3 regions of the Thermorhabdus hydrogeniformans genome follow, and region 1 is predicted to be linked to each of the others. Evidence: riboswitches for the same ligand, from Rfam matches in the RefSeq annotation. Region 1 holds a riboswitch; each other region holds the start of a gene.
What was found. Region 1 has a riboswitch for S-adenosylmethionine ahead of ACKX14_RS09885 (homocysteine synthase). Riboswitches for the same ligand answer to the same signal wherever they lie in the genome.
Positions count from the first base shown of each region.

Region 2: linked by a shared signal. The riboswitch ahead of ACKX14_RS10205 (methionine ABC transporter ATP-binding protein) and the one ahead of ACKX14_RS09885 (homocysteine synthase) in region 1 are both predicted to bind S-adenosylmethionine.
Region 3: linked by a shared signal. The riboswitch ahead of ACKX14_RS04240 (methylenetetrahydrofolate reductase) and the one ahead of ACKX14_RS09885 (homocysteine synthase) in region 1 are both predicted to bind S-adenosylmethionine.

Region 1 is NZ_JBJYKD010000018.1:13,889-24,543, forward strand. It holds gene ACKX14_RS09875 (methylated-DNA--[protein]-cysteine S-methyltransferase) at 1-339, opposite strand, end outside; gene metX (homoserine O-acetyltransferase MetX) at 572-1,699, opposite strand; gene ACKX14_RS09885 (homocysteine synthase) at 1,722-2,996, opposite strand; SAM riboswitch class I at 3,067-3,181, opposite strand; gene codY (GTP-sensing pleiotropic transcriptional regulator CodY) at 3,265-4,050, opposite strand; gene ACKX14_RS09895 (hypothetical protein) at 4,286-4,726, opposite strand; gene ACKX14_RS09900 (helix-turn-helix transcriptional regulator) at 4,751-4,966, opposite strand; gene ACKX14_RS09905 (iron-containing alcohol dehydrogenase) at 5,269-6,438, shown strand; gene ACKX14_RS09910 (glycerol dehydrogenase) at 6,911-8,011, shown strand; gene ACKX14_RS09915 (RNA polymerase sigma factor) at 8,504-9,109, shown strand; gene ACKX14_RS09920 (DUF4367 domain-containing protein) at 9,109-9,882, shown strand; gene ACKX14_RS09925 (amino acid ABC transporter ATP-binding protein) at 9,962-10,655, opposite strand, start outside.
Region 2 is NZ_JBJYKD010000019.1:22,973-33,627, forward strand. It holds gene ACKX14_RS10180 (S41 family peptidase) at 14-1,255, shown strand; gene ACKX14_RS10185 (PDZ domain-containing protein) at 1,267-2,502, shown strand; gene ACKX14_RS10190 (Asp/Glu racemase) at 2,568-3,239, opposite strand; gene ACKX14_RS10195 (MetQ/NlpA family ABC transporter substrate-binding protein) at 3,259-4,104, opposite strand; gene ACKX14_RS10200 (methionine ABC transporter permease) at 4,223-4,876, opposite strand; gene ACKX14_RS10205 (methionine ABC transporter ATP-binding protein) at 4,869-5,903, opposite strand; SAM riboswitch class I at 5,976-6,101, opposite strand; gene ACKX14_RS10210 (ABC-ATPase domain-containing protein) at 6,269-7,978, shown strand; gene ACKX14_RS10215 (secondary thiamine-phosphate synthase enzyme YjbQ) at 8,009-8,407, shown strand; gene ACKX14_RS10220 (fumarylacetoacetate hydrolase family protein) at 8,451-9,203, shown strand; gene ACKX14_RS10225 (hypothetical protein) at 9,463-9,660, shown strand; gene uvrB (excinuclease ABC subunit UvrB) at 9,885-10,655, shown strand, end outside.
Region 3 is NZ_JBJYKD010000006.1:28,722-39,376, reverse strand. It holds gene ACKX14_RS04255 (YhcN/YlaJ family sporulation lipoprotein) at 1-349, shown strand, start outside; gene ACKX14_RS04250 (hypothetical protein) at 424-1,092, opposite strand; gene ACKX14_RS04245 (homocysteine S-methyltransferase family protein) at 1,120-3,540, opposite strand; gene ACKX14_RS04240 (methylenetetrahydrofolate reductase) at 3,525-3,962, opposite strand; SAM riboswitch class I at 4,021-4,134, opposite strand; gene ACKX14_RS04235 (NAD(P)/FAD-dependent oxidoreductase) at 4,275-5,345, opposite strand; gene ligD (non-homologous end-joining DNA ligase) at 5,532-6,425, opposite strand; gene ACKX14_RS04225 (ATP-dependent DNA ligase) at 6,766-7,716, shown strand; gene ku (non-homologous end joining protein Ku) at 7,769-8,602, opposite strand; gene purK (5-(carboxyamino)imidazole ribonucleotide synthase) at 9,027-10,172, shown strand; gene purE (5-(carboxyamino)imidazole ribonucleotide mutase) at 10,325-10,655, shown strand, end outside.

The DNA.
Region 1 (10,655 bases):
CCTGTAGCTTGCGGTCCTGCCATACGGTATCTTCAACAGTTCCCGCCAGACCTTTTTCTGAAACTCGGTGCCTTCCAAGTCAAGAGGGATGGAAAATTCCTTCAATTTCCTGTCAAAGTAAAGCTTGAGTTCTTCCGAGGCCTTTTTATTTATGGGGCTTTTTTCGCCATCCCTGTCCTCGTCCCAGAGCTCGCATTCCCCGTAAGTCTTCTTCAGTCCGGTTAAAAAACACTCCTCGGTTTCCCCCGGCAGCGCCAGGCGGCACACTCCCTTTTCGGTGGAGGCCAGCATAAGCCTTCCTATTTTTGTATCGACCCGGCGGTAAAATATTGTGCGCATGAAACTCCCTCCCGGATTTTAATCATTATTCAGTTTTAAATTTCATCGTTCCCCACGGCTTTTTACACTGTAATTATACCATTTATATGTTTTTCCGGGCACCGTAAACTTGATATCATGCGACCGCTCGGTAAGCTTAACCGGAAAGTTTTTTTGCTGCACCCTCACAAACAGCAATTGAACAATCGCCCTTGTTCCGGAATTGACATGTGGTTTAAAATTGACATGTGGTTTAAATAAGATCCACCGAAGTCTCATTTATATGAGTTTGGCTCCGGATATTTTCCAGTATTTCCCTGACCATGGGAGCCAGCTGGTCAAAATCCACCAGAAAGGCGTCATGGCCCTGGCACGACTTTATCTCTCTGTATTCACCGTAGCCGCCGGCGGTGTTTAACCGCCTGATAAAACCTCTCATTTCCGCCGGAAAATACAGCATATCCGTATCTATGCCTATCATAAATACTCTGGCTTTGATGCGCCTTATGGCTTTTTCCAGGGAGCCGTAGGGTTCTGCGATGTCGTGCCGGTTCATCGCCCTCACAAGGCAGAGGTAAGTATTGGCATCAAAACGATTGACAAAAATCTCTCCCTGGTGCTCCAGATAGCTTTCCACCTGGAAAAGTCCCTTTTCCGGATCCATTTTCCTGTCAAACCTTCGCTCGAAAAGTTCGTCGCTTTTGTATGTGAGGGTACCTATCATCCTGGCCAGGGAAAGCCCTCTCACCGGCTGACCGACAGAATAGTAGTCTCCGTTTCTCCAGGCCGGGTCGTTCTCTATGGCCTTTATGCCCGCGTAATTGAAGGCAACGGCAAGCGGAGAGAGTTTATGGGTGGCGGCTATGGGCACTACCGCCTCCACAAAATCGGGAAAGGTCACCGCCCACTCCAGGGCTTGCATACCACCCATGGAACCACCGATGGCCATCCTTAATTTCTTTATCCCCAGGTAATCCAGCAAAATTTTTTGCAATCTTACCATATCCCGTATATTTATGGGAGGAAAACCCATGCCGTAAGGTACATTTGTTCGTGGATTAACGGAGGATGGGCCCGTGGTGCCCCTGCATCCTCCCAGGACATTGGAGCATATGACAAAATATCTGTCCGTATCCAGGGCCCGTCCGGTACCGATCATGGGGTCCCACCAGCCTGGTTTTGGGTCCCGGTTGGTGTAAACTCCCGCCGCATGTGCATCCCCTGTCAAGGCGTGCAAAACCAGGACGGCGTTATCTTTTTGCCGGTTTAATCTGCCGTAAGTCTCATAGGCCACCTGGATGTAATCGAAAGTATACCCGCTCTCGGTAGTGAATTCAATCTCCTCTTTTGTAAAGGAAAACAGACGCTCTTTAACTATCACGGGCTTCCTCCTTCCGGATGAATTAAACAGCCGCAAGGCCCCTTTCCAGATCCTCCAATATGTCCTCAATATCTTCGATACCAACGGATATTCTTATCATGTCTGGAGTGACTCCCGCCGCCAGTTGTTCTTCCGGGCTCAGTTGCTGGTGGGTGGTGCTGGCCGGGTGTATCACCAGAGACTTCGCGTCGCCCACATTTGCAAGATGAGAGAAAAGCCTCACGCTTTCTATAAATCTTTTTCCCGCTTCCAGACCCCCTTTAATTCCAAAGGTGAATATGGCTCCGGGGCCCTCCGGCAGGTATTTTTGGGCCAGCGGGTAATATGGGGACTCGGCAAGCCCCGGGTAATTGACCCACACGACTTTTGGATGATTATTGAGAAACTCCGCCGCCTTTTGGGCGTTTTCCACATGGCGCTGCATTCTCACGTGGAGAGTCTCCAGTCCCTGCAGCAGCAAAAAGGCATTGAAGGGACTCATGCAGGCTCCCATATCCCTGAGGAGCTGGGTTCTCGCTCTGGCTATATAGGCGGCTTTTCCGAAGACTTCGGTGTATACTATGCCGTGGTAACTGGGGTCCGGTTCGGTCAATTCGGGGAATTTACCATTTGTCCAGTCGAACTTCCCCGAGTCCACGATAATCCCTCCTATGCAGGTGCCGTGCCCGCCGATAAATTTCGTGGCGGAGTGCACCACTATGTCGGCACCGAATTCAAAGGGCCTGCACAGGTAGGGTGTGGCGAAGGTATTGTCCACGATAAGGGGTACGCCCGCATCATGGGCTATTTTTGCCACTTCTTCCACATCCAGGATGTCTATCTTCGGGTTGCCGATTATTTCCCCGTAAAGCGCTCTGGTCCGGGGCCCTATGGCCTTTCTATAATTTGCCGGGTCGCTGGGATCAACAAATTTTACTTGTATGCCCAGCCGTTTTAATGTCGATGCCAGAAGGTTATGAGTCCCGCCATACAGATTACTTGAAGAGACGATTTCATCTCCGGCCTTTGCGATATTCATTATGGAATAGGCTATGGCCGCCTGGCCGGAAGAAAGGGCCAGCGCCCCAACGCCGCCTTCGAGAGCGGCCATGCGTTTTTCCAGCACATCCTGCGTGGGGTTCATGATGCGGGTATATATATTTCCTTCCTCTTTCAGGGCAAACAGGTTTGCGGCATGTTCGGTACTCTTGAACACATAGGAGGTGGTCTGATAGATGGGTACCGCCCTGGACCCCGTAACGGGGTCCGCCTCCTGCCCCGCATGAAGGGCCAGCGTGTTGAATCTGTAATTTGTCATAATGATTCCTCCTCCGGTTTTTGTATAAAAAAAACCCCCTTCGATAAGAAGAGGGTTTTTGACCACCTTCCTCTTATCTCTCAAAACGCCTGGCGTTTTGCAGGAATTGGCACCATTTTAGAAGCAAAGCTTCTAACGGTTGCCGGGTTTCATAGGGCCAGTCCCTCCACCACTCTTGATAAGAGGTTTTACAACCTTTATCATATTCAATTTTTATTGATTATATCAGGGGATAAAACCGTTGTCAATATAAATTTATAGGGCGCAGTTAAGATCTAATTTTTTTAAGTTCTTCTACCAGTTTATCGTTGAGTATTCTTATATATGTACCTTTCATGCCCAGCGACCGCGATTCTATGACGCCGGCGCTTTCGAATTTTCTCAGGGCATTTACAATGACAGACCTGGTGATGCCGACCTTGTCGGCAATCTTGCTGGCCACCAGCAGCCCTTCATTTCCATCCAGTTCTTCAAAAATATGTTCCACCGCTTCCAGTTCCGAAAAGGACAGCGTCCCGATCGCCAGTTGGGCAATGGCTTTCTTGCGCGCCTCTTCCTCAATTTCTTCATTTTTTGACCTCAATATCTCCATGCCCACAACCGTTGCACTGTATTCCGCCAGGACCAGGTCCTCTTCGGTGAACTCCCTGCCAAATCTGGTTAAAACCAGCGTCCCCAACCTTTCCCCGCCGCCGTTAATCGGCACTATTGTCATCAACATGCCTGTGCCGGGACCCTGGGCAGTGCTTTCCTCAGCCATCTCAAGGGCATCCGGAGTTAGATTGGGCCTTGTCTCCCGGATCTCCAGCAGCCTGTCGTTATAATGTTTTGGAAAAACCTTTTCCTCCAGCACCATCTCCCGAACCGGATCGCCATCGGAGTCTTCCATCAAATAAAAGCCCAAAACCTTACCCTTCCGGCTGGCGACATAGGCGTTTACAGACAGCACCTCCCCCAGGATTTTGCATACCTCGTCGAAATCCACCGGGTACCCGGCCGTCCTCTGCAACAATTTGTTGATTTTCCTGGTTTTTTCTAATAAGTTCTCTGCCATAGTACTTCATCCTCCTCAAAATTACTCTTCAAATAAAATTATTAGCATAATTTACATGTTTTAAACTTCAAATATTACATTTTCACAAAAAATTGCACAATTGCTTGAATTCGCCTTAATGTTGAATGGACGTTTTTCCCCCTGAAAGGTTCGGATGTTTTTAAAAAAACAAAGGATCGATTAACTTAACTTAAAAATGGGCAACGGTACAAAAAAAATTTGTTAATATTAAATCTTAATACTTACGTATATAGTAAATATAATGGGCAAAGTACAGAATAATTTCAGTCAGGAGAATTGCGCTGATGTCTGCAGGAATTTTTCCTTTTTGTCCCGTTTCTCCGCCCAGGATGGCAAATAATATCAAAATGGTCCACCAGAACGCTCCGTTAGCCGCTTTGGCGGTGATAAACTCTTTGCGTTCATCGGGCTCTGCCGCCCAGACTTCCAGCTTTCCGGATTTTATTTGATTTATGCGTCTCACCGCCAGAGTGATCCCCGAAATATATGCGGCCGAACCTGTCAGCCAAATAAATGCTACCGGAGTATCAAGTTCCTGTTTTATAAAACTTATCACAAACCATATGGCGGCACCCGCGAGATATACGCCTCCGAACCACAGGTAACTGCGGAGGTGCTTTATAGCCCTATCCTGCATGCTGTTTTTCTTTGACATTATCATCAACTCCCATATAAAAATTTATTCCCAATCAGACGGTTCCAGGATGAAGATTTGTTCCATCGGAAGTTCAAAAATATTCGCCATTTTCAGTGCGAGAATTATCGAAGGTTTATAACGCCCCGTTTCAATGGCGTTAATGGTCTGGCGGGAGACATGCACTTTTTTCGCCAGCTGCTCCTGGGTTAATCCTTTCTCCTCTCTGAGTTTTTTAACATAGTTTTTTATAAAAGCCACCTCCCAACATCGGTGTAAAGTTAGCTTTACACCGATTATATCATTTGAACAAGGTTTTGTAAAGTATGCTTTACATCTCATGCATTAGAGTTGCGTCTATTCAGTGTCCAGAATACAAAAGTATTCTTCCAGTGGCAGCCAGAAAATCAGATTAAATGCGGTAAAAAGTTTAGTAGATTTAACTGCAGCATACCGACGGTATATTTTTGTAACCAGGTATCGCTTAAGTGCTTACTTTAACAATTCAGCCATAAAATTTATACTATTATTAGCGATATCTTAAGTCAAAAGGAAGTGATGGTGTGGAAAACTTTGTTTTCAAAAACCCCACAAAAATTATTTTCGGAAAGGGGACGGAGAAACTCATAGGGGAAGAAACCGCGCGGTATGAAAAGAAGGTCCTTTTTTGCTACGGCGGAGGGAGCATAAAGAGAACGGGGCTTTACGACAGGGTGGTAAAGTCGCTCAGGCAATCCGGCGTAGAGTTTGTGGAGCTGTCGGGCATCCAGCCCAATCCCCGTTTGAGCCTGGTGAGAGAGGGCATAAAATTGTGCCGGGAAAACTCCATCAAATTCATCCTGGCCGTGGGGGGCGGAAGCGTGATAGACACCGCCAAGGCCATCGCCGTCGGAGTGCCCTATGAAGGCGACGTATGGGATTTTTATTCAGGAAAGGCTAACGTCGAAGAGGCGCTGCCGGTAGGCGTCATTTTGACCATCCCCGCCACCGGGAGCGAAGCCAGCGACAGTTCGGTCATTACCAACGAAGAGGGATGGTTTAAAAGAGGCATACACAGCGAGCATATAAGGCCGGTTTTTTCCATATTAAATCCAGAACTTACATATACGCTGCCACCCTATCAGACGGCCTGCGGCGCCGCGGATATCATGGCCCACGTAATGGAAAGGTATTTTACCGATGTAAAACATGTGGATTTCACCGACAGGCTGTGCGAAGCCACATTAAAGACCGTCATCAATAATGTGCAGATAGCGTTAAAACACCCCGACAATTACGACGCCAGGGCCGAAATCATGTGGGCGGGCACCATAGCTCACAACGACCTGCTGAGTACCGGCAGGATTGGCGACTGGGCTTCCCACAAGATCGAACACGAATTGAGCGGAATATACGACATTGCCCACGGGGCAGGGCTTGCCATAGTGTTCCCGGCATGGATGAAATACGTGTACAGGCATGATGTAAACAGATTCGTCCAGTTCGCCGTAAGGGTATGGGACGTCGACATGCCCTTTGAATCGCCTGAGTCCGTTGCGCTGGCGGGAATTGAAAGGATGACGGAGTTTTTCAGGAAAATCGGCCTTCCGGTAACGTTGAGCGAGATTAATATCCCCGACGACAGATTTGAGGAAATGGCAGACAAATGCACCGATTCGGGCAAAAAAACCGTCGGCAATTTCGTCAAACTGGGCAAAGACGATGTGATAAATATTTTCAAGCTGGCAAAATAGACGCATAATCCCTGCTGTATGGCACAACAGGCTGTCCCGAACGGACAGTCTGTTTTTTCATCAAAATCGCCGTTTTTTACCTGTCGAATCTAATTTTGTTGAATGAGAAGTTTTTTGTCCCGGAAAGACAGGATGGCGATTTTTCAGCCGGTTGAACTCAGCCAGATTAAGCGCCTTTGGGTATAATAAGCAATTGTTAAACCCTGCAATACATGGATAACAAAAAGTTTTTTATATAGTGCCTGAGGGGGCGTCGTCGTAGACTGAACATCCGGGCGGGCTCGCGAATATCATCCGGAATAGTATATGCAGGTTTTCGCCCACGGTTTCCGCGCGCCAGCCGGGCAGGACCCTGGGATTTTAATCTAGCATTAAGCCGATACACTTGATAACACCGTGGAAATATCATCTTGCACTGTCTCCTTGAGTGTGATAAAATATTAACAATCAATACGGGAGGAGGAGATCTGAAATGATGAAAGCCATCATAGGGCCGGGGAAGTACGTTCAGGGAAATGGGGTTTTAAAAAATATTAAAGATCACGTCATCAACCTCGGTCGTTCATTTTTCATAATCGCCAGCGAGAACGGTATAAAAAGGACACGGCCTGTCATGGAGGAAAGTTTTGCAGGTGAAAATGCAGAACTGATATTTGAACCCTTCGGAGGGGAATGTTCGGAAAATGAAATAAACAGGCTGAAAACACTCGCAGAAAAAAATAATTCCGCTGTGATAATGGGAGTGGGAGGCGGAAAGATTTTTGATACAGCCAAAGCCCTCGCGTATTATCTTGGGCTTCCGGTTGTGATAGTTCCCACTATAGCATCCACCGACGCACCCTGCAGTGCGCTTTCGGTTATATATACCGACGAAGGAGTATTCAGCAAATACCTGATGCTGCCCAAAAATCCCGACGTTGTCCTGGTGGACACCGGAATCATCGCCAGAGCCCCGGCAAGATTGCTGGTTTCCGGAATGGGTGACGCCCTCGCCACATATTTTGAAGCCAGGGCATGTGTCAGGTCAAACGCATCCAGCATGGCAGGCGGAAAGAGCACAAAGGCGGCGATGGCCCTCGCCGAACTCTGTTACAGGACACTGCTGGAAGACGGCCTCAAAGCAAAACTGGCCGTGGAAAACAAGGTATGTACCGGTGCTGTAGAAAACATCGTTGAGGCAAACACCTATTTAAGCGGCATAGGTTTTGAAAGCGGAGGACTCGCTGCTGCCCATGCCATTCATAACGGATTTACGGTCCTCGAAGAATGCCATCATATGTATCACGGTGAAAAGGTGGCCTTCGGGACCATAGCGCAACTGGTACTTGAAAACAGCCCTCTGGAAGAGCTGAAAGAAGTGATCGGCTTCTGCCTGGATGTAGGGCTTCCAGTTACACTTGAGGAGCTGGGCATCAAGGAAGTTAAAGAGGCGGATATAAGAAAGGTTGCAGAAGTTTCCTGCGCCGAAAATGAAACCATTCATAATATGCCGTTCAAGGTGACGCCAGAAGATGTGTATAGCGCCATACTGGGCGCCGACGCTCTTGGGAAAGCCTTCAAAAAATTGCGTTAAATATTAAGTGATTTAAGGTAAAGCTGCCGCAGCTTTACCTTTTTTGTTTCAATCAAAATACTCGCGTAAAATACTCGCGTCGAGCTCAAGGCTCACCAACCTTTACCACTGTTAATGACCCCTCCAAAGAAGATATGGACTTGTTTATCCTTACGCATTCGGAACCACCGTTACCGGCCGGCCCAAATCACCATCAAACTTCCCGGCCGCCATGTCAGTGATGCTTTTATATTTTTGAAAAAATGATATAATTTTTACTGAAGAAATTTACCGGTGAATAGATCGGGGTTTTGATTGTTATGGGCAGAAAAGAGTTAACAGAGTTGATTATCATCTGGATACAAGAGGAGGAATTAAAGAACTGCCATTTTCGGAAATTAAGGCCATTTTACGCGGCGCAGACCACCTCATAGGGAGAGGGGGCCGGAACCCCACCCCCAGGCCCGAAAGACAGATTTTAGCGTCCTTTAAATCAGGAATTCGAGGTGCAGTATGGATCTTTTTAAAATAGTGAACAGATCCAAAAACAAAGATAATAAAGCCTTTCAGATACTGTTCGAAATGTTTTATGAAGAGGTTTACAGGGTTTCTTATTTAATCACCCGCAGTCCATCGCTGGCGGAAGACGCCACTCAGGAGGCTTTTTTAAAGGCTTTCGAACGGCTTGACACTTTAAAAGAACCCCGAAAATTCGGAGCATGGGTCAAGGCCATAGCCACTCGCTCTGCGGTGGACATACTGCGCCAGCGAAAACACATGGTAACTTCTCAGGATATATCCGAACTGTCCACGGATGACTATTTTCCGCAGGTAAAATTGCCCATGCCGGAAACCGAAGCGGAACGCCGGGAGTTGAGAGCCAAACTCCTGGAGGCCATCGATTCTTTAACCCCCGTCCACCGGCAGGTGGTGGTCTTGAAATACTTCCTCGATTTTGATAACCAGGCGATAGCTGAAACTCTAAATCTACCCCTCGGCACGGTTAAATCCCGCCTGCACCGTGCCCTTAAGATATTGAATTGCAAGCTGACCGAAGATGAAAATTTTCCTTTACATTCAAAGACTATAGCCCAAATTCAAAGGGAGGGATCCCTGTAATGGAAGAGTTGAACCTGGAAGATCTGATAAAGCAAACTTTGCACGAGGAAGCAAACCGTATAGACGCACCTCCCCCGGATAAGATTTGGGCAAATATTGCCGGAGGAAAAGATGTCTCGCGTTTTTCAAAAAAACTTGCCGCCAAACACAAATTGTCCGCCTTTCAATTGGTGGCGGCGAGTGTGGCCGTATTGTCCTTGGGCGCCGCCGTTTACTTTTTAAATCCGCCCACCGCCGACGCCATAAGCAGCAGGGTCTTAAAGACGGTGGTAGAATTTTTCATAAAACCGGAGCCTCCTTCCGATATAAGCATCTCCATGAGCAGTACTACTTCACCGCCGCCCGGGGCGCCTCCTCCTCCACCAGACTGGCCGCTGGCTACCGGGGAAAGGGTGGTGACCCTTGAACAGGCTCAATCGGAAGCTTCTTTCTCGTTTAAAAAACCTTCTTACCTGCCCCGGGGGATGACTCTGGATATCGTCACCGTCCTGGACAAATATGCCGTAAAGCAGTACTACCGCTCAGACAAAAACCGGCTCATTATAGGCCAGCAATACATGCCGGGCGACTTCGCCTCCAGCAGTTTTTTCGCCGGAGCCCGGGTAAAAAAGGTGAACATCAAAGGCACAGAAGGCACTCTGGTCGTCCAGCACAACCCGCATTCCGGAAAAGACCGGGTCCACATCCTGTGGTTTGACGACAAAATTCGCTTCGAACTGGATACAGACTTAAGCGAAAGGGAAGCTCTGAAGATTGCCCGCTCCCTTGAATAAGAGGGTGTCGAATAGTAATGCATAAAAAAAGAACCCGCATCGTTTTTGAAACAGGGTTCTTTTTTTATGCAGTTTTTTCTCACGCTATAATTTTTTCTAAAAAGCGCCTGGTGCGGCTATGACGGGGTGATTTGAAAATATTGAGCGGTGTGTCTTCCTCCAGAATTCTTCCGCCGTCCATAAATACCACCCTGTCGGCTACCTCCTTCGCAAACCCCATTTCGTGAGTTACCACCAGCATGGTCATGCCGTCTTTTGCCAGTTGCTTCATCACCGAAAGTACCTCTCCCACCAGTTCCGGGTCCAGGGCTGAGGTGGGCTCGTCGAAGAGCATGACCCTGGGCTGCATGGCAAGGGCCCGGGCTATGGCAACCCTCTGCTTCTGGCCCCCCGAAAGCCGGGAGGGATATTCGTCTTTTTTAGCCGCAAGACCCACTTTCTCCAGGAGGTTCAGTGCAATTTCCCGGGCCTGGCCTTTGGGAGTTTTCTTTACCGTCACCAGCCCCTCCATGACGTTTTCCAGCGCCGTCATATGGGGAAAAAGGTTAAATTGCTGGAAGACCATGCCTATTTCTTGCTGCAGGACTCGAAAGGACCTGTTTTTTGGATCTAAAGGCCGGCCTTCTATACAAATCCGCCCTTTTTCCGGTTTTTCCAGATTTTTGATGCACCTTAAAAGAGTACTTTTTCCAGAACCGCTGGGACCTATTATCACCACCACTTCGCCGGCCGAAACATCGAGATTTATATCCTGAAGCACTTTGAGATCCCCG
Region 2 (10,655 bases), on a different contig from region 1:
GGTGGTAGAGCAGATGCTGGCAAGCAGGGCGAAAAGCGCAATAAAAGTAGCGGTACTGTGTATGGCGGTATCGCTGCTTTCGTTTATTCTGGGGGCGAAAATAGGCTATAAGCCCCTTTATGTTTTTAACAAAGCGGAAAAAAACGCAACTATTACCCAAGATGACATAGAAAATTTTCGTCGCCTCAGACCGCTGCTCGACGTGATGAAAATGATTGAGAACAGGTACGTTAAGGAAGTCGATACCGCCGCGCTGGTGCAAGGCGCCGTTAAAGGCATGGTGCAATCCCTGGGGGACCCATACAGCGTCTTTATGGGGCCCGACGAATTTCAGGATTTCCTGATTTCGGTGAAGGGTTCCTTTGAAGGTGTCGGCATATCTTTGGGTGTTGATAAAAAAACCGGAGCCATCATGGTCGTTTCCCCCATAGAAGGCACTCCGGCTCAAAAGGCCGGCATTCTCCCGAAGGACAGGATAGTCCGGGTAAACGACACTGACCTGAGGGGCAAGAGCGTTGACGAAGCCGTAAAGCTGCTCAGAGGCAAGAAAGGCACCAGGGTCACGGTGTACATCGAAAGGCCCGGATTTAAAGACCTGCTCAAATTTGAACTGGTCAGGGACAGCATCCGCATGAAGACCGTAAAAGAGGAGATGCTGGGACAAAACATTGGATATGTCAGGATAACTTCTTTTGATTCCTACACCGCAGACGAGTTCAGGGAGGCGCTGGCGTCTTTAAAGAAACGGGGCGTTAAAGGCATGATACTGGATTTGCGCAATAACCCGGGCGGTTCCCTTTACGAGTCGGTAAAGGTGGCCGACATGATCCTTGGCAAAGGCCTGGTTGTATACACTGAAGACAGGTATAATAACAGGCTGGAGGAATACTATTCCGATGAGCAAAGATTGACCATCCCCCTGGTGGTTCTTGTAAACGAAAACAGTGCCAGTGCGTCGGAGATAGTGGCGGGAGCCATTCAGGATTTTAAGGCGGGTGTACTTGTGGGCACCAGGACTTTCGGCAAGGGTTCGGTCCAGGAACTGCAACCCCTTGAAGACGGTTCCGGATTGAAGCTAACCATCGCCAGATACTATATACCCAGCGGGAGGAGCATAGACGGCGTGGGAATTGAGCCAAATGTGAAGGTGGAGCTGGATAAGGGGGAAAACCCGTTCGCAGTGCCCAGAGATAAGGACAACCAGCTTAATAAAGCCATTGAACTGATAAAATCATGGATTATGGCGGGAAAGTAGAGGGGGATTTCATGTTTCCTCTTGGGAAAATCATCTTATTGCTCCTGCAGGGCTTGCCCCAGGCCGTACTCAGTCCGTTTTTCTGGCTTGTCATCCTGATCGCGTGGACGCAGTACAAAAGGACGGCGGAACTGGAGCTCAAGATGTTTGGAGCCATGAAGGTAAAACCCCGGGAGAAAGTGATATATGCCGTATTGTATGGAACCCTCGGGGGCCTTGCAGGCAGCCTGGTGGTCATATTAGTGGGCATAAGCATATCCGGGACCGGACTAGCATATGTGTGGCCGCTGGCACTGCTTTTGATGCTGGTTCATCCCCGATTCATCTGTTTTTCCTATGCGGGGGGGCTTGTTTCCCTTTTTTCGCTCCTCACCGGTTTTCCCAGAATAGATGTGGCCGGGTTGATGGCGCTTGTCGCGGCTCTTCACCTGGTGGAAAGCTTTTTAATTTTTTTTGCGGGTTACATCAATGCCTCCCCGGTTTTTATCAAAGATGACCGCTGTGGTATTGCAGGGGGGTTCTCTCTTCAGGAATTCTGGCCTGTTCCGATTATGCTTTTAACGGTAGTCATAAGCCAGGCACCGGTGGGAGACATGATTCAAATGCCCGACTGGTGGCCTCTCATAAAGCCGCCTTCCGGCATTCTCGAAAATCCTCGAGCGGTATTTTTAATGATCCCTGTGGTGGCGGCCCTGGGGTATGGCGACATAGCTCTAACCAGAACACCAAGGGCCAGGTGCAGGGCGTCGGCCGTACATTTGCTGGCGTTTAGCGGGATACTGCTGGCCCTATCGGTGTTGGCTTCGCGAAACACCGTTTTTGCCTATACGGCTGCGGTCTTCGGACCCGCCGCCCATGAACTGCTCATCATAACCGGTAAAAGAACGGAAAGGCGGAATCCGCCGCTTTTTGCGCCGCCTCCCGAGGGAGTGCGGGTCCTGGATGTGGTAAAAGGCTCGCCGGCGGAAAAAATCGGAATTGGTCCCGGGGATGTCATTCTTTCCGTCAACGGCCAGCCGGTAAACAGCCCGGAGGACATGAGAAGTATTATGTCCTTGTATCCCACTTATGTGTGGATGACCGTAAAAAGCCGTTTCGGTGAAACAAAAAACCCCGAGATCAACGCATATCCCGGAGGAATAAATTCCATAGGAGCCATACTGGTTCCCAAAAACGGCCAAGGAATTTATGTGGTAACGGAAGAAGCGGGAGTGTTTCCCCTGCTCAGGCGTTTTTTCAGAAAATAGCGGCCCTTTCCGCTCGAAGGGCAGATTTTTCATCCATACTTCCATATTTCCACGCCGTCATTCTTTTAAACGCGTTTATTGCCGCCGTGCAATAGATGTGCCAGCATTTCATCAGCGGGGTCGATCACGGGGATATTCGTTCTCTCCTGCAGCACTTGTTTCAGGTAGGGGAGATGGGTGCACCCGAGCACCAGCCCATCTACTTCAAGGCTGCGGGGGAGAAGTCCCGCCAGCTCGTATTTTTCAATGATGAATTCCGGTGGTTCCAGATTCTCAATGGCGATTACCACCGGGAGCATGGAAATCCCCAGGATTTGTACGGCCGGGTTCCGCTCGTAAAAGATTTTTTCTATTCCCGCCAGGCACTGGCCGTTGGCCGCCCACAGCATCAACCTTTTGTACCTTGAAGCCAGGCTGCGGTATATGTCCAGCGGAGTGACCACAGAAGTGCCCGGATGGGATCGCTTTACGAGTTCAAGGTCTATTGCGGCGGCCAGAGAATTGCAGTATATCATCACCTTGTTTATGCCCTGCTTTTCAAGGTCATCGATGATAGAGATAACTTTTTGAACAAGAGCGTCGGGGTGCAGAAACTGCAGCAGATTCTGCTCTTCGGGTCCCGATGCGGTGGGAACACCCACCGCTGCGAGGCCCTTTTTTTGTATAAAATCAACTCCCATCCTGGTGTCCACAGGCGTGCCGGCAATTACGCCGATGGTTTTATCGGATTTTGACAACATCATCACACCTCTTCATTTAAAAGGCCGGCACCACTGAACCTTTATACTTTTCTTCGATGAATTTTTTAACTTCAGGAGAATTCAAAGCCTCAGCCAGTTTTTTAAGCTCGGGTCTTGATTCGTCGCCTTTGCGAACCGCCAGTATGTTGACATAGGGGGAATCCGCCGATTCGATGAAGAGAGCATCTTTGGTGGGCACAAGTTTTGCCTCAAGGGCGTAGTTGGTATTGATTACCGCCGCATCCACGTCCTGCAGTACCCTCGGCAGAGTGGCGGCCTCCAGTTCTGATATTTTAACGTTTTTGGGGTTTTCGGCGATATCCCCCACGGTGGCTTTAATGCCGGTGCCTTCCTTTAATTTTATAACTCCGGCCGATTGCAGGAGCAACAGAGCTCTTCCACCGTTGGTGGCGTCGTTGGGTATGGCGATGGTGGCTCCCTCTTTCAGTTCACTGAGGTTTTTAATCTTTTTGGAATAAATTCCCATAGGTTCGATATGGACTTTAGCGATATAAGTCAGGTCAAGATTGTGTTCTTTTGAGAAGTCTTCAAGATACGGAATATGCTGGAAATAATTAGCATCCAGTTCTTTCTCGGCCAGTTTGAGGTTGGGTTGCACATAATCCGTAAATTCTACAATATCCAGCTTGATTCCTTCTTTTTCGAGGATGGGTTTTACGACATTTAATATTTCGGCATGGGGTACCGGTGAAGCCCCTACTTTAATGGTTACGACCTTTGAGCCGCCGGAATTTTGGCTCTGAGATTGTTCGCCGGAGCTGGCTCCCTGCTTTGCGCCGCACCCTGCCACAAGAGCGGCGATAAGACCCAGTACCAAAACCAGAGTTAAAATCTTTCTCACATAAATCTCCTCCTCGTTTTAAACTAAAAGTTGATTTTGGTGTAGAGAATCAGTCTGCTGCCCGAGATGGCCAAAAGCACCCCTGAATCAAAGGGTCTTTTACACATAAGATGTTAAATTACCGGTTTTTTGAAAGCCGGCTTACAAAGAAATCACCTATCATCTGGGTCAGCTGCACCATGACCACCAGGATTACCACGGTATACAGCATGATGTCAAGCATAAAGCGCTGATACCCGTATCTCACAGCCAGATCTCCCAGTCCACCACCTCCTATGACGCCTGCCATGGCGGAATATCCCACCAGATTTATGGTGGTTATGGTAATCCCCGCGGCTATTGAAGGCAGTGCCTCGGGGATCAGCACCCTGGTTATGATCTGAAAAGGCGAAGCTCCCATGGCCTGGGCCGCTTCTATGACGCCGCGGTTTACTTCCCTCAATGCCGTTTCGGTGAGCCTGCCCATAAAGGGAATGGCCGCCACCGAAAGGGGGACGATGGCTGCTGTAGTTCCTATCGCCTTTCCCACCAGAAGGCGCGTGAAAGGTATGAGGACTATTAACAGGATTATAAAGGGCACGGAACGAAATATGTTTACGATGGTGCCAAGTATTTTATTTAAAAGAATATTCTGCAGTATCTGGCCCCTGTCGGTCACCATCAGCAGTATGCCCAGAGGTATGCCAAAGACCGTTGCAATTAAAACCGACACCGCCACCATATAAATGGTCTGCCATGTGGAAACCAGCAGCAGGTTTAATGTTTCAGACATTTTCAATCACCTCCACATTGAGCCCCAGCCCTTTAAGGTATTCAAAAGCCTCGGCGGTCCCGCCGTTCTTTCCCCTCAGTTCTACCACAAGAGTGCCGTAGGGGGTGTCCTGGATGTGGTCGATGTTGCCATACAGTATGTTGACGTCCACATCAAATTTTCTTACGATGCTGGATATGACGGGCTGGGCGGTAATCTCGCCGAAAAAGCCGATTTTGACGATTTTCCCTTCCAGGTGCCCGTGGTCGAGGTTCCTTATCCTGTCTTTTAGCTCTTCGGGAAGTTCCGATAGAGTTATGGATTTCAAAAAATTGCGGGCGGTTTCAGTCCTGGGGTTTGAAAATACTTCCAGGAGGGGCCCCTGTTCCACCACGCGGCTTTTCTCGATGACCGCCACCGTGCGGCAGATCTGCTTGATGACGTTCATCTCGTGAGTTATCAGCACTATGGTGATTCCCAGTTGCTTGTTGATGTCCCTCAGAAGGCTCAAAATGGACAGAGTCGTCTGTGGGTCCAGGGCCGAAGTGGCCTCGTCGCACAACAGGACCTTTGGATCGTTGGCCAGGGCCCTGGCAATACCCACCCTCTGCTTCTGGCCGCCCGAAAGCTGAGAGGGATAGCTGTCGGCCTTGTCGGAAAGTCCCACAAGGTCTAAAAGATTTTCCACTTTTTCATTGATTGTCTTTCTGTCCAGACCCGCAATCTCCAGGGGAAATGCGACATTGCCCCTGACGGTCCTGGAAGAAAGCAGGTTAAAATGCTGAAATATCATGCCTATTTTTTTTCGCATTTCCTTTAGTTCATTGGGAGTAAGGGTGGTCATTTCAACACCGTCTATCTCTATGGAGCCGGAGGTGGGCTTTTCAAGCATGTTGATGCAGCGGAGAAGGGTGCTTTTCCCGGCGCCGCTGAGGCCGATGACACCGAAAATATCGCCCTTTTTTATATCCAGGTTAACGCCGTCCAGCGCCTTGATATCCCCCGAATCCGAATGATATATCTTCGTGAGATTTCTGATGTGGATCACCGAAGACCCTCCTTTTGCCAAAATAAAAATAAAAAAACCCCTTCTGACAACACGAAGAGGCTTTCAAGAATCCTCTCATCTGTCAGAACACAGCGTTCTGCAGGAATTAGCACCGCTGCAGCCGCGGCTTTCGTCGACCGCCGGCTGCCGGTTGCCGGGCGTCATCGGGCCAGTCCCTCAGCCTGCTCTTGATAAGAGTTCTTCCGCATATTCACTTTGGTTGCTTAAAATATTAGCATGGTTTTTTTTGTTTGTCAATAGGCAGATCAATACACAACCGGGGTTTAAATAGATCCGGGTATGGTGTATAATATTACCATAAAGCTTTAGATATTTGCACCGCTTTTAGTTGGAGGAAAGTTGAGATGAAGTATAAGGACGACTTGAAAAAAGTACTGGACAGAATCGACGGAAAGGGATATAAAGCTTACAAGGAGATACAGGGCGAATACGACTTCGGATACTTTAACCTGTATATCGACCACGTCCAGGGGGATCCTTTTGCCGCTCCATCCAGGATAAGAGTAAGGGTGGATATGAAAACCGCAGGCATCGACGAGCGGCTGTATAAGACACCGGCAAGGACCACGGCGCTGGAGGATTTCCTGGCAAGGGAAGCGGCGGATTTCATCCGGACGCTGCCGCGGGTGAGCGGCACCGGCAAAAGCGGGGAGATTTATATAGACAGGGGCAACCAGGAGATTTTAAAGCGGACCGCGGTAATTGTGAAAAAAGACTACGTGGAGGCCAGGCTGAGCGTGGGTTTACCCGCCTTTGGCCGGCGCATTAACGGGAGGGGAGCGGCTGCGCTGTTGTTGGAGTACCTGCCTCAAATAGTAGACAGGGCCCTTTTATTTAAAAGCATAGATGGAAAAACGGCGGGAAAGTGGGTGGAACTCTTCGAAGACCAGGAATATCTCAGGGAAAGACTCAAGAAAAGCGGCCTTGTGGCCTTTGTGGCCGACGGCTCAATTTTGCCCAGGGAAAGCGGCATAAGCGACAGGCCCATGAGGGGCGGTAAGGTGGTGCCCTTCAAATCCCCGGAGAGCCTCAGGGTGACTTTCAACCTGCCAAACTCGGGAGTAATAACAGGCATGGGCATACCGGCCGGCGTTACCCTCATAGTGGGAGGCGGGTACCACGGCAAGACCACCCTGCTTTCCGCCTTGCAGCGAGGCGTTTACAACCACATACCGGGGGATGGCAGGGAATTCGTAGTGACGGTGGAAGATGCGGTGAAAATAAGGGCCGAAGACGGCCGCCGGGTGGAAAAAGTGGACATCAGCCCGTTTATTTCCAACCTGCCCGACGGCCAGGATACCGTGAGGTTCTCCACGGAAAACGCCAGCGGCAGCACATCCCAGGCGGCCAACATAATGGAGGCCGTTGAAATAGGCACCAGTCTGCTGCTCCTGGACGAGGATACATCGGCCACTAATTTCATGATAAGAGACGCCCGGATGCAAAAACTGGTATCAAAGGACAAGGAGCCCATAACCCCGTTTATAGACAGGGTACGCCAATTGTACGAACAAATGGGCATCTCTACGGTTCTTGTCATGGGCGGGAGCGGCGATTACTTTGATGTGGCCGACTGCGTTATAAAGATGCAGGACTATATCCCCTGCGATGTTACCGTTGAGGCTAAAAGGATAGCGGCGGAATTCAAGACGCACAGGCAGGTGGAAATAGGCCGAAGGCCGATTTCCGTAACCCCGCGAATAATTATGAAAGAGGGGCTTGAGCTCAGGGAGAAGAAAAAGGTCAGGACCAGGGATATCGACACTCTGCAGTACGGCAGGGAGAACATAGAGCTCGACTACGTGGAACAGCTGGTGGACAGGAGCCAGACCGCTGCGGTGGGAGAAATTATAAGGTACGCGGCCGCAAAATACGTTGACGGCAGGCGGAGTTTAAAGGAAATAGTATTGAAGGTTTTTGATGATATTGAAAAATACGGCCTTGATGTGGTTTCGCTCTTTGCCGGAAAGCATCCGGGGAATCTGGCACTCCCGAGGCCTCAGGAAGTGGCGGCGGGGCTCAACAGGCTCAGGACTTTGAAAGTTAAAGGTTGATACAGGCGGATTGAAAAGGGGGGAATATGTTTGTTTACTTTTACATTGGAGACGAATTCGAAAAACGAGATGGTGGATATCACGCCTCTGGTTAAACAGGCTGTCAGAGACTCAAAAATTGAGGAGGGACTCTGCTGTGTTTTCGTGCCCCACACCACCGCCGGGGTAATCATCAACGAAAACGCCGACCGCGATGTAAAAGCGGATATTATTGGGGCATTGAGCAGGCTTGTCCCGGCCAGCGGGGATTACAGACATATGGAGGGGAACTCCGACGCCCATATTAAGTCCTGCCTGGTAGGAAATTCGATAACCGTTCCCGTGGAGGGTGGTGTGCCTGCTCTGGGCACCTGGCAGGGGATATATTTTTGCGAATTCGATGGCCCACGGAAGAGAAAAGTCCTGATAAAAATTATTAAAAGCGTATAGCGTAGAGATCAAAATTTTAAAAGACAGTGCGAGGAGGAAGAAAATGAAAATTGTAAGATTCAAGCATGGCACTGACGTGAAATACGGCGTCGTGGAATCTGGAAATGTGCAGGAAATCAATGGGGATATTTTTGCGGAAATACACAAAGGGAAAAACGTATACGGCCTGGCCGATGTGAGGTTGCTTTCGCCGGTGGAGCCGTCCAAAGTCGTGTGCGTGGGAAAAAATTACAGGGAGCACGCTTTTGAAATGGGCGAAGAGGTACCCGAAGAACCGGTGATTTTTCTGAAACCGCCCACTGCGGTAATAGGGCCGGAGGAGGGCATCTTATGCCCCGAGATGTCGTCCAGGGTGGATTATGAAGGCGAACTGGCCGTGGTCATCAGGAACAAGTGCAGAAATGTGCCGCCGCAGGACGTCCGCCGCCACATCCTGGGGTACACCTGCGGCAACGACGTTACTGCCAGAGACCTGCAGAAAAAAGACGGTCAGTGGACCAGGGCAAAGTCCTTTGACACCTTCTGCCCGCTGGGACCGTGGATAGAGACCGAATTAGACCCGGAAGACCTGAAGATACAGACTTTTTTAAACGGCGAGCTCAGACAGAGCTCCACCACAAAAATGATGATTACTCCGGTTTATGAACTCGTAAGCTTTATTTCGAGGATTATGACCCTCCTGCCCGGCGATGTGATTATGACCGGAACGCCTGAGGGTATCGGGCCCATGCGGAGGGGCGATGTGGTTGAGGTTGAAATTGAAGGCATAGGAAAATTAAAAAACCGTGTTTTTTAGCCTCGATTTCGCGCTTTTCTCTGTATAAGGATGGCGCAGTCGTGGCATAATATAAATAGAAAATTTGAAGAGAAATGGAGAAAAATGGATGTAGAAAGGAATTTTTCGAAAAATATATCTTTTTTATAACTTTATGCACTTGAACAAATTTTTATCGTATAGTATAATGTTTGTGAAAGAACTAACAGACTTATAACATATGCCCTCATTTTTTTATACCAATTTATTTTGAAAAATACGCAGAAAAGGAGGGAAAAAAATGACCAGGAATGAGTACCTAGACCGAGAAAGAGACATGCTTTTGAAGGCTTATATGACGGCCGGCGAAGAGGAAAAGCGGGAGATAATGTTAAAGATAATGAACATAGATGCTCAGGCCGGCGACAAGGATACCTACGGAAGAAAATCGAATGGTTTCTTTACCCGCCGTAGAAATAAAATCATTTACATGAACTAAAAAAACCGGGGCCCTCCCGGTTTTTTTAGTTTCATCGATATTTTGGCTGATGGAGTTTCGGCTGATACAGCCGCTTCACCCTGCAGTGAGTCGGGATGCGGCAAAGGATAAAAGGATAGATAATTAACACCGGGTTTTGCGAACAATTTTTCGGTTTTGTCTTTTCACGGTAAATGATATATGTTATAATGCTGAGAAGAGACCAAAAGGGAGAAGGTGTTTGTATGGGAGAATTTCGGGTGATTTCCGAATTTGTCCCGCGAGGCGATCAGCCGAAAGCCATTAGAGAATTGAGCGAAGGGATAAAAAAGGGATATAAATTCCAGACGCTGCTCGGGGCCACAGGTACAGGGAAGACTTTTACCATGGCTCATCTCATTCAGGAAGTCCAGAAACCCACTCTGGTCATAGCCCACAACAAAACCCTGGCCGGACAGCTGTGCAGCGAGCTGAAGGAGTTTTTGCCGAACAACGCCGTCGAATACTTTGTGAGTTATTACGATTACTATCAGCCCGAAGCTTATATTCCCCAGACGGACACCTATATCGAAAAAGACGCCTCCATTAATGACGAAATAGACAAGCTGAGACACTCCGCCACCGCCGCCCTGTTTGAGCGCAGGGATGTGGTAATTGTCGCCAGCGTGTCGTGCATATACAGCCTGGGCTCTCCCGTGGACTATGAAAACCAGGTCATATCCCTCAGGACCGGCATGGAACGGGAAAGAGACGAGGTTGTGAGAAAATTGATAGACATACAGTACAGCCGCAACGAATACGATTTTCAACGGGGCACCTTCCGCATCAGAGGCGACATTCTGGAAATATACCCGGCTTCTTTTACGGAAAGGGCTATTCGGGTAGAATTTTTTGGGGATACTATAGACCGGATCACCGAAGTCGATACCCTGACCGGGGAAGTAGTCGGCGAAAGAAACCATGTTTCCATATTTCCCGCATCCCATTACGCCACGCCCAGAGAAAAAATAGAAGCG
Region 3 (10,655 bases), on a different contig from region 1:
TCCTTCGCCCGCCAATGCTCTGGCCTCCAAACTTTCCAACGCCGCCGCAAAAGTGGAAGGCGTAAAATCCGCCACAGTGGTGGTCTCCGGTTCCACGGCCTTTGTAGGCCTGGAGATAAAACCGGGAGTCGAGGCCAAAAAGACCAATGAAATCAAGACAAAGGTGGCGGACGCGGTAAAAAGGGCGGATACCCGGATCAAAGCCGTTAACGTGACCACCGATCCCAACCTGGTAACCCGCCTTAAAAAAATCGCCGAAGGAATCCGAGCGGGAAAACCCATTTCGAGCTTTACAAGGGAGCTTACCGAGATAACCCGGCGCATGGTCCCAAAAGGCAAAGTAAAATAGCAAAACAAGCGCCGTATAAAAAGCATAATAAGTTTTATAAAGCTAAAATCCTGCGGTTTTAAGCGCAGGATTTTTTATCGGTAATTGCACATTTTCATATCGCATCCGCTGCATAAAACATCGTGCGGCACACCCACATTTTCTCCTGTGCCGAAGACCACGGTAAGAGATTTTGCAGGGCTCATCATGCGGTTTTCATTGAGGGTGACGCCGATGGCCTCCGCATCCAGCAGTGAAAAAATGGCCTCCTGATCTCCTATGTCCCAGTCGCCCCGGCCCGGGCTGAGGCAGCGGGTGAGGCCGCGGTTTTTGAAAGCGGCCGACCTTAAAAGATGAGCCTTAAAATCTTCAACCAGCCGATTTAGCGCGGCATTCGCCGCGGCGTCAAGGATAATCCCCCTCAAAAAATCCCCCCTGTCAAAACATCGCGAGATCTCTTCGTCCACGCCCCGGCCCAGGGTGGCTACGGCCGCCACGACGCAATCCGTCTCGATAAGGCTTTTGACTATATATTCGCCGGAAAAGAATTTCCCTCCCGGGAGAAACACTTTTTTTTGCCTTTCATCGGCAAAAAAGTTGAAGAAATCGTAGCACACCGCGGGATGCATAAATTCCTCCGCACGCGCTGAAGCACCGTCAATTTCCTCAAGGATGCGTGAAGAAAATCTTCTTTTTCCTCCGCAGCCCAGGTATTTTAAAACCAGCTCTTTATCAACCCTGACAGGCAACTCAACTACAGGCAAGTTCAACACCCCGTCAAAAAAATGTTTCTAGGTTTCCGCGGGCTGTCCTGCTGCACCGTAGACCTTTTCCGCCACTTTTACGCCTTCCATGGCGTCCCTGGCGTAAAAATCCGCCCCTATGCGCCTTGCCAGCGCCTCGCTCAGTACTGCGCCCCCCACCACCACCTTGCACCGGGGGAATCGACTTTTTATCTCCCGAATTGTTTTTTCCATGGAAGGTATGCTGGTGGTCATAAGGGCACTGAGACCCACCAGCATCACATCGGGGTGTTTTTCTATTTCTCCCGCTATTGCCCCCGGATCCACATCTCTGCCCAGGTCTATAACTTCAAAGCCGTAGTTTTCCATTATCACCCTCACTATGTTTTTCCCCAGGTCGTGGATGTCGCCTTTGACCGTCGCCAGCACCACTTTCACGGCACTTTTTTTAAGTCCCGACGGGAAGCGCTTTTTTACTGCGTCGAAAGCCCGCCGGGCGGTTTCCGCCGACTGCATAAGCTGGGGGATAAAATATTCTCCGCTTTCATACTTTTCTCCCACCTCGTTCAGAGCGGGCACTAATATGCCGTCTATGATCTTCAAAGGCTCCATCCCCTTGCGGAACAATTCTTCCAGGTATTCTTCCACCGCCGCCCCGCGGCCCTCCACCACCGCTTTATACAGCTCCTTGTCCGCCCGTGTGCCGCCTGAGTTTATAGCCGCGTTATTCTCCCCGGCCCCCGATTTTACAAAGGCTATATATTCGGCCGCATTTTTGTCCCTCCCGGTCAGCACGCCGGCGGCCCTTACGACTTTCCACAACCCGTCATCCAGCGGGTTTATAATGGGAAGGTCCAGACCCGCCTCCAGCGCCATGGCCAGAAAAACGCCGTTTACGGCATTTCTTTCCGGAAGGCCGAAGGAAATATTGCTGACCCCCAGGACGGTGAGGCACCCCAGCTCTTCTTTGACCATCCTTATGGCTTTAACGGTTTCCATTGCCTGTTCCTGCCGGACTCCCGCCGTAAGGGTGAGACAGTCGATTATCACATCTTGCTTTGGAATGCCGTACCCGGCGGCGGCTTCTACGATCTTCTTTGCTATCTTAAATCTTTCCTCTGCCTTCTCGGGGATACCCCTCTCATCCATGGTAAGGCCTATGACGGCCGCCCCGTATTTTTTGACGAGGGGCAGTATTTTTTCAAGACTTCCGCCGGTGCCGTTTACCGAATTTACCAGCGCCCTGCCGCTGTATACCCTGAGGCCCGCTTCAATGGCATCGGGATTGCTGCTGTCAAGGCAAAGGGGAAGGTCTACAGTTTCCTGAAGGCGCAATACGGCCCTTTTCATTAAAGCCTGCTCATCTATGCCGGGAACTCCCAGATTCACATCCAGGATATGGGCCCCGGCCTTTTTCTGGGCAAGGGCCTCTTCCACCACGCGGTTTAAGGAACCGGCCTTCAGTTCTTCGGCCAGGAGCTTTTTTCCGGTGGGATTAATCCTCTCTCCTATGACCTTTACCGGTTTATCCCGGCATAAGAACACCGTCAGCCTGTCGGAACACAGGACGGTTTCGGATCCGGGCGTTATTTGCCGGGGTTTTCGCCCGCGGACTTTATCCTTCAGCAATCTTATATGTTCCGGGGTGGTGCCGCAGCAGCCCCCCAGCGCGTTTAATCCCGCATCCGCCAGCTTAACGCAGCTTTCGGCGAACTCTCGGGGTGAAAGGTGGTAAACGGTCCGGCCGTCGGCAAATTCCGGTATGCCGGCATTGGGCTGGACCAGAAGGGGGATATGGCGGTATCTTGCCATTTCAGCCAGGATCGCCGCCATTTTATCCGGGCCCAGGGAACAGTTTATCCCGACCACATCGGCGCCGATGGAGCCCAGGACAAAGAGGGCCGTGGCCGGGTCTGTGCCCGTGATGGTCCGGCCCGTCTCTTCGAAGGTCATGGTGACCGCCACCGGAATGTCGCAAAGCTCCCGGGCCGCCAGCACCGCAGCCCGGGCTTCCGAAAGCTGGCTCATGGTCTCCACCACTATCAAATCCGGCCCGGCCTCCAGGGCGCCGGCTATTTGCTCTTTAAAGACGTCTATGGCCTCCTCCAGGGCCGTAGGGCCGTACGGCTCCACAGGCATCCCCGTGGGGCCGACGGATAAAGCCACAAGAGCCTTTTCGCCCGAGGCCTTTTTTGCGATTTCCACCGCCCTTAAATTTATTTCTCTCACCCTGCCGGACATGCCGAAGTGGGAAAGTTTGACGCGGTTGGCCCCGAATGTATTTGTCTCTATTACGTCGGCTCCGGCCTCGATATAGGCCCTGTGAATATCCATTACCGCCTCCGGGCGGTAGACGTTCCAGGCTTCCGGGCACTCGCCGGCTTTCAGGCCCCGTTTGATAAGTTCGGTGCCCATGGCGCCGTCGAAAACCACTATTTTCTCTCTAATTGCTTCTAAAAAAGTCGACACACTTTTATCCTCCCAACGAAAATATTTCTTATTCCGAGGGCCCAGGCTCCTAAAACTTCCGACTGGAGGCCGATCACATTCCCGTCCCTGCAGGCTAAGTGGGGAATTGTTTCGACCCCCGTTCTTTCCTGAATTATATGCGCAAGGGGTATTGCCCCCATCCTCATATTGGCCATCGGGTTGTCGCAAATATTAACCGCATCCGCGTAATCTTCCAGTTCCCTTACATCAGCAAGAACTCTTTCCAGATCCGTGCCTTTTGGAGATGAAATTTCCACGGTAACAGTAAATAAACCTTTCTTCAACTTGTTTTTCAAGCCAGATTCCGTACGGCTGACTCCTTTCACAATATTTTTCATGTTTTTATATGAGCATTTCCCTTGCGCCCGGATTCTCTTCTTAACCGGCGATGAAACTGCCATATAAAAACTTGAGGCCTCTTCTCAAGATAAGAGGCCTCAATCTCTCCATCCGCAAGATCTCTTATCTTTCAGAAGACTATGCTTCTGCAGGAATTGGCACCATTTTAGAAGGGGGGCTTCTAACGGTTGCCGGGTTTCATCGGGCCAGTCCCTCCACCTCTCTTGATAAGAGGTTTTACAACCTTTATCGTATTCAGTTTTTTATGATTATATCAAGCAGGCCAAATTGCTGTCAATATAAAAATATATAAAATATGATTTAAAATTATGATTTTGATGCGGCTCCGGAAATATTTGCTGCAGTTTTTCTTGCTAGGCGATAAATTTAAAAAGCGCGGCTGTGGCTGGGGTGTAAAATCGGGGGTTGAATAAAACCCTGTAAAACTTAAATTTGCAAGCCCTTGCCAGGACCCTTTCCACCCTTTCAAAGGACATCTTTCCCCATGCCGTGGCAACGGTTTTTTCGAATTCCAGCCTCCGTGAAAAAATGCTCCTTATCCGCCGCTCGTAGCCGGTCAGGTCTCTGGATATGGCGCGGGCCGCTTCGATGCCGCTAATAACCGCCATATCTATACCCCCGCCATGCAGCGGTGATGTTAGCCCCGCCGCATCTCCCACCAGCAGGATGTTGTCGTAGATGAGCTTTTCCGGCATTTTCGAAGGGCAAATCCCGCCGAGGGATTTTATAACCCTGTAGCCGGGGCCGTCCAACCCTTCCCGCCTCATCACATCATCCAGCATGCCCCACAATTTCCGTTTATCCGCCGAATCAAAGTTGCCTATGCCCACATTGGCCGTCTCCCTCCCCTGTTCATCCTTTCCTTTCGGGAATATCCAGTAATAGCCCCAGAAATCCGGCAAAAAACCGACTTTAAGGCGGTTGCCGATGTGGGAGAAGTCTCCTTCCACAGTGTACTGGACCGTCCTGCCGCAGTGATTTTTATAAAAACCCGAAAAGCCGTAAACCCTGGAGGTTATTGAAGGCGCCCCGCTGGCGTCTATTATAAAATCGTAATCTCCCTTCAATTTTTTCAGGTCTTCTGGCTTAACCGGCGAGTCCTCTTTTATAATCACGCCCGTTTCCGCAGCCCTCTTCGCCAGTTCTTTTTGCCAGGTGCTCCTGTCTATCATCCATAAAAACAAAGGCCTTACGTCAAACCGGTATGTAGAACCTGCTTTTATAACAAGTTCTTCCACCTTGAACCTGACTCCGGCGCAGGGCTTACCCAGGCGTTTCAGTACATCAAAAAAGCCTTCTGCGCACCGGATATTTTCGCCTATTTTACCCTTTTCCATTAGAGTCACATCAAATCCGTGTTTTGCCGCCTCGGCAGCGGCATAAAGGCCTCCCGGCCCTCCGCCGATAACCAGAACTCTGGCCACAACAATCCACTCCCTGAGACCCGTAGTTTTTACGAAAATTTACCTTCGAAGAAAAATTCCAAGGATACTCCTTATTATCAGAAAAAAAACTACTCCCGCCATTATAAGAAAAAAGATAATGGACAAATCCAGAAACCAGCCAAAAGTTATGTTCATGCAATGCCCTCCTTCATTTAAAAAAGGCCTTCATTTCAACCACCTGTCTATGTGCTGTTTAATCGTCAAAACACCTTTAAACAGATCGCCCTTTTCCTTAGCCCTCGCGGGCATGTTCCTAATGTGGAACATTTGCGGCACAACCCCCTGTTTCAGCTCCTCCCAGGTCACCGGGCACGAAACAGGCGCCCCCTTTTTCGGGCGCGGGCTGTAGGGGGCCACTATGGTCTTGCCTCTCACGTTTTGCAGGTAATCCAGGTACATCTTGCCTTCTCTCTTATCCACACTGCGTTCGGTGGTGGTTATATCGGGGAAGGTCTTTTCCAGAACTTTGCAGAAAAACCGGGCAAAAACCCGCACTTCTTCGTACGTGTATTTGGGCTCTATGGGGATATAAACCTGCAGCCCCGTGGCCCCGGAAGTTTTGGGAAATCCCACCAGACCGGACATGTCCAGCAGCTTTTTCAAGGCCAGGGCCACTTCCCTGGCATCCTCGAAATTGGTGTCCTCCATTGGGTCAAAGTCAAACACCACAAAATCCGGGTATTCCACCGAACCTATTCTGGAGAGCCAGGGGTGCAGCTCTATGCTGGCCTGGTTGGCCGCCCATAGCAAACTTCGAGTGTCGTTTATAACGGCGTACCGCACCGTTTTCTCATCATGGAAATCCTCGTAAGTTTTAAGCCAGTCAGGGGCGTATTCCGGGATATTCTTTTGGTAGAAGGCTTTGCCGTATATGCCGTCCGGATACCGGGTAAAAACCATGGGGCGGTCTTTTAGATGGGGCAATATAAACGGAGCCATTTCTGTATAGTAGTTTATAAACTCGGCTTTGGTAATGCCGTCTTCGGGCCACAACACCTTTGAAAGGTTTGTGAGGTTGAGTTTTTCATTTTCCACATAAACCAGCGGCAAAACAGACACCTGCCCCAAACACATTTTCAAATTCCATCGGGGTCTATAAAGTTATGATTCCCTTTTAAGGGCTTTTTAACAACCCGTGCAGGCCTGTTCCATTTTTGCCGCAAACTCAAGATTTTCGTTTTACAGATATTTCTCCACCGCCAAGGCCGCACCCCTGTCCTCAAATCCCGGAAGAGCAGTTTAATTTACTTCTATTATACCAAAAATCCCGGAGTACAAATTTTAAAAAATCTCGAAAGCGGGCATCCTATTTAAATAAAGAACGGTCATTAATCAGTAACGCTTATATCTAGAAACTTACAGTCGGGAAAATAAAAAATCGATTTATCAGGGAGCGGACATGTTGCTTACACCCGTTATTCCGTTTGAACCAATACGTGCGGAAAAAATACCGGCCGGAGAGCGGTGGATAGCCCAGGTTAAGTGGGACGGCGTCCGCGTCCTCACTTACTATGATGGAAATGAGGTCAGGTTGTTCAACCGCAGGCGAAATGAAAGGACCGTGCAGTATCCGGAATTCCTCGATATCGCTCGATATTGTTCCGCTTCATCGGTCATCCTGGACGGTGAGATAATAGCCCTTTCTGGCGGCAAGCCTTCATTCCACGAAGTTATGCGAAGGGACGGAATCCGTAAACCCGAAAATGTGGAACGAGCCCGGCGGTCGATTCCAGTCTCCTATATGATATTTGACATCTTATATTACAACGGGAAGTGGATTACGGGGCTTCCTCTGCACCAGAGGCAGCAAATCCTGGCGGAAACAGTCACCCCGCAGGAGGATTTACAACTTGTCGAAAACTTTACCGACGCAGAAGGATTATTCAATGTGATAAAGGCGGAGGATATGGAAGGTATCGTGTGCAAGGATATTGACAGCAGGTATATTGTCGGCGGTAAAAACGACCGCTGGCAGAAGATAAAAAATTACAGGGACCTGACTGCCGTCATAGGAGGAGCAACTTTCCGGGGCAACGTGGTAAACGCCGTGCTGCTGGGCCTGTATGACGAAACGGGCCGGCTATGGTACGTAGGGCATGCCGGCACGGGAAAATTGACCGCAAATGAATGGAAGGACCTGACACAAAGATTAAAACCGCTGGCAGCCCTTGAGCGGCCGTTTGTCAATAAACCGGAAAGGCTCAAGGGTATTCTTTGGGTTAAACCCAGGATCACCGTAAAAATTAAATTTATCGAATGGACCGAAAGGGGGACCATCAGGCAGCCGAGCATCCAGGCCATTGTCGATGAACCCCCGGACAGATGCCTTTTGCCCCAGCCTTCATCTTAGCCTGAGGTAAAGACAACTTAAAGGGTTTGGGCCATCGGACATCAGGGCTCATTTAGCCGGCGACTTTCTTTTTGCGCCCCCTCCTGCCGGGGGTTTTGGCTTTATCCTCTTTTTCCTTTTCTTTTTCCGCCAGGGCAAGGCTCGCCTTTAAGGCTTCCATGAGGTCCACAACCTTTTCTTCCCGGGCCGCGGGTATTGTCACTTCTTCACCTTCCACCTTGGCCCGTATGATTTCAAGCAAGGCCTTCCGGTACTCGTCGGTATATTTTTCCGGCCTGAAGCCGGTGGAAAGGGAACTCACCAGTTGAACCGCCATCCTGACCTCGTTTTCATGAAGCTTTACATCCGGCGATATGGGAATTTCCGCCGCATTTCTCACCTCGTCGGGGAAAAACATGGTCTCCATGACCAGATGGTGTTCACCGTAGGGGCGGAGACAGGCCAGGCTCTGCTTTGCCCGGATCACCACCTTTGCGATGCCAATCTTCCCCGCTTCCTCCATGGCCTTTCTCAAAAGTATATAAGCCTTCTGCCCGGTTTCCTCCGGCCCAAGAAAATAGGAATGGTCGAAATAGATGGGGTCAATTTCCTTCAAATCCACAAAGTCCACAATATCTATAGTCCTGGTGGTCCTGTCTGGTATGCTCTCCAGGTCCCCGTCCTCGATTATCACAAATCTCCCCTTTTCATACTCGTAGCCCCGGGCGATTTCATCATCTTCTACCTTGCGGCCGCATACGGGACATACCTTTTCATAGCGAATGGGGGTACCGCACGCCCTGTGAATCTGGCGGAAGCTTATGCTCTTTCTCTCGGTGGCGGCGTACATCTTTACGGGAACATTAACCAGACCGAAGCTGATGGAACCTCTCCACAGCGCTCTCATCTTCATCACTCCAATTTTAATCGGCATAACAGTAATGTTGAATAATAACTCAGCGCAATAGGTTTTACGAAATTACACCATGCGATGTTCTTTGCTCATTGATATAATTCCCCACAGCTTCACTCTTTATTTAATTTTCATTTACCTTGTGGCGGTATTTCCCAATGGCTTTTTTCCCAGGCTTTCCAGAAGATTGTCATTATAAGGCGTTTTTTTCGGGAGAAAATAATAATACCTGCCGGGGTTAGCGAGGTACCGCAAACCAATTGGTATCGATAGTTAGCCGCCGGCGGGCTTTTAATTTTTTATTTTATATTGACAAACCAGGCAAACTCTGCTTTATTTAAAAGTAAGGATCTTGCCGTATATTTTTTTTATTTATTACCATTTAGTTCGAATTTTAAATTGTTTGGGAGTGGAAATAATGGGTTTTGCCGCGCACTTGAAAATCGGGATTATAGGCGGCGGACAGCTGGGGAAAATGCTCACCGTGGAAGCCAAAAAATTTGGTTTTTTCGTCACGGTTCTGGACCCCACGCCGGATTCCCCGGCCGGCCAGGTGGCGGACCGCCAGATTGTGGGGGACCTGTACGACGGGGAAAAAATAAGGGCGGCCGTTTTAAAAAGCGACATAACCACCTACGAAATAGAACACATCAACACGGGCGTCCTTAAAGAGCTGGAAGCGGAAGGTCACAGGATTTACCCGTCGCCGGGCCTTTTAGAAATCATTCAGGACAAATCCGCACAGAAAGAGGTGCTGATTAAAAACCGCATACTCACTGCCAGATGGAAAAAAGTAGAGGATAGTTTGGAATCTTCGGTTAAGGAGCTCGGTTTTCCTGTCGTTCAAAAAGCGTGCAGGGGCGGGTACGACGGCCGCGGTGTTTTTATCATACGGGATGAAGGGGACCTAAAGGACGCTCTACAGGGGGAAACTTTCCTGGAAGAGTTCGTCGATTTTGAAAAAGAGCTGGCGGTGATGGTGGCGAGGAGCACATATGGAGAGATAAAGTGCTACCCGGTTGTGGAGATGTCCTTTGACGAAAGGGCCAATATCTGCGATATGGTAATAGCCCCGGCGCGAATAAGCGAAAAAATAAAGAAAGAAGCGGAGGAAATTGCCGTGGGCTGCGTGGAGGCCCTGGACGGCGTAGGTATTTTCGGCATAGAGATGTTTCTCGCTAAGGATGGAAGGGTTCTGGTAAACGAAATAGCCCCCAGGCCTCATAACTCCGGCCATTATACCATTGAGGCCTGCGTTACTTCTCAATTTGAACAGCACATCCGTGCCATAACGGGTCTGCCCCTCGGCTCCACGGACCTGCTGTGCCCCGCCGTGATGGTGAATATCCTGGGGGAAGAGGGTTTTGAAGGACCGCCGGCATACACCGGAGTGCCGGATATTTTATCCATGCCCGGAGTAAGCTTACATATATACGGCAAAAAAAACACCAAGCCTTTCAGAAAAATGGGGCACGTGACGGTGATTGACATGGATCTGGAAAAGGCCATACAGAAGGCTGAAAGGGTAAAGCGAACCCTAAAAGTAATTTCCGGGGTAGTGTAAAAAGTTATATGAAAAACTTAAGTGTCTATACTAAAAGAATTGAGGAACGAAGTAATGAGACACTATAAGAAATAAAAAGGCAGCCATCGCCGTTGACAGACCGCTTACAAATTGTTTGCAACAGGCAACTTAAGAGGGGAGGAAGCAAAAAAATGAGAGAAAGCAAGCCTTTAGTGGGGATCATAATGGGCAGCGACTCGGACCTTCCGGTTATGGAGGAAGCGGCAAATATTTTAGACCATATGGCGGTAAGTTACGAGCTCACAATAGTCTCGGCCCACAGGACCCCCCAGAGAATGTTTGATTACGCCAGGACCGCCGAAGAAAGAGGGCTTGAAGTGATAATAGCAGGCGCGGGCGGTGCGGCTCACCTGCCCGGCATGGTGGCGGCCATAACCCCGCTCCCAGTCATAGGCGTTCCTGTAAAGACATCCAGTTTAAACGGCCTTGATTCGCTTCTATCGATTGTACAAATGCCCGGCG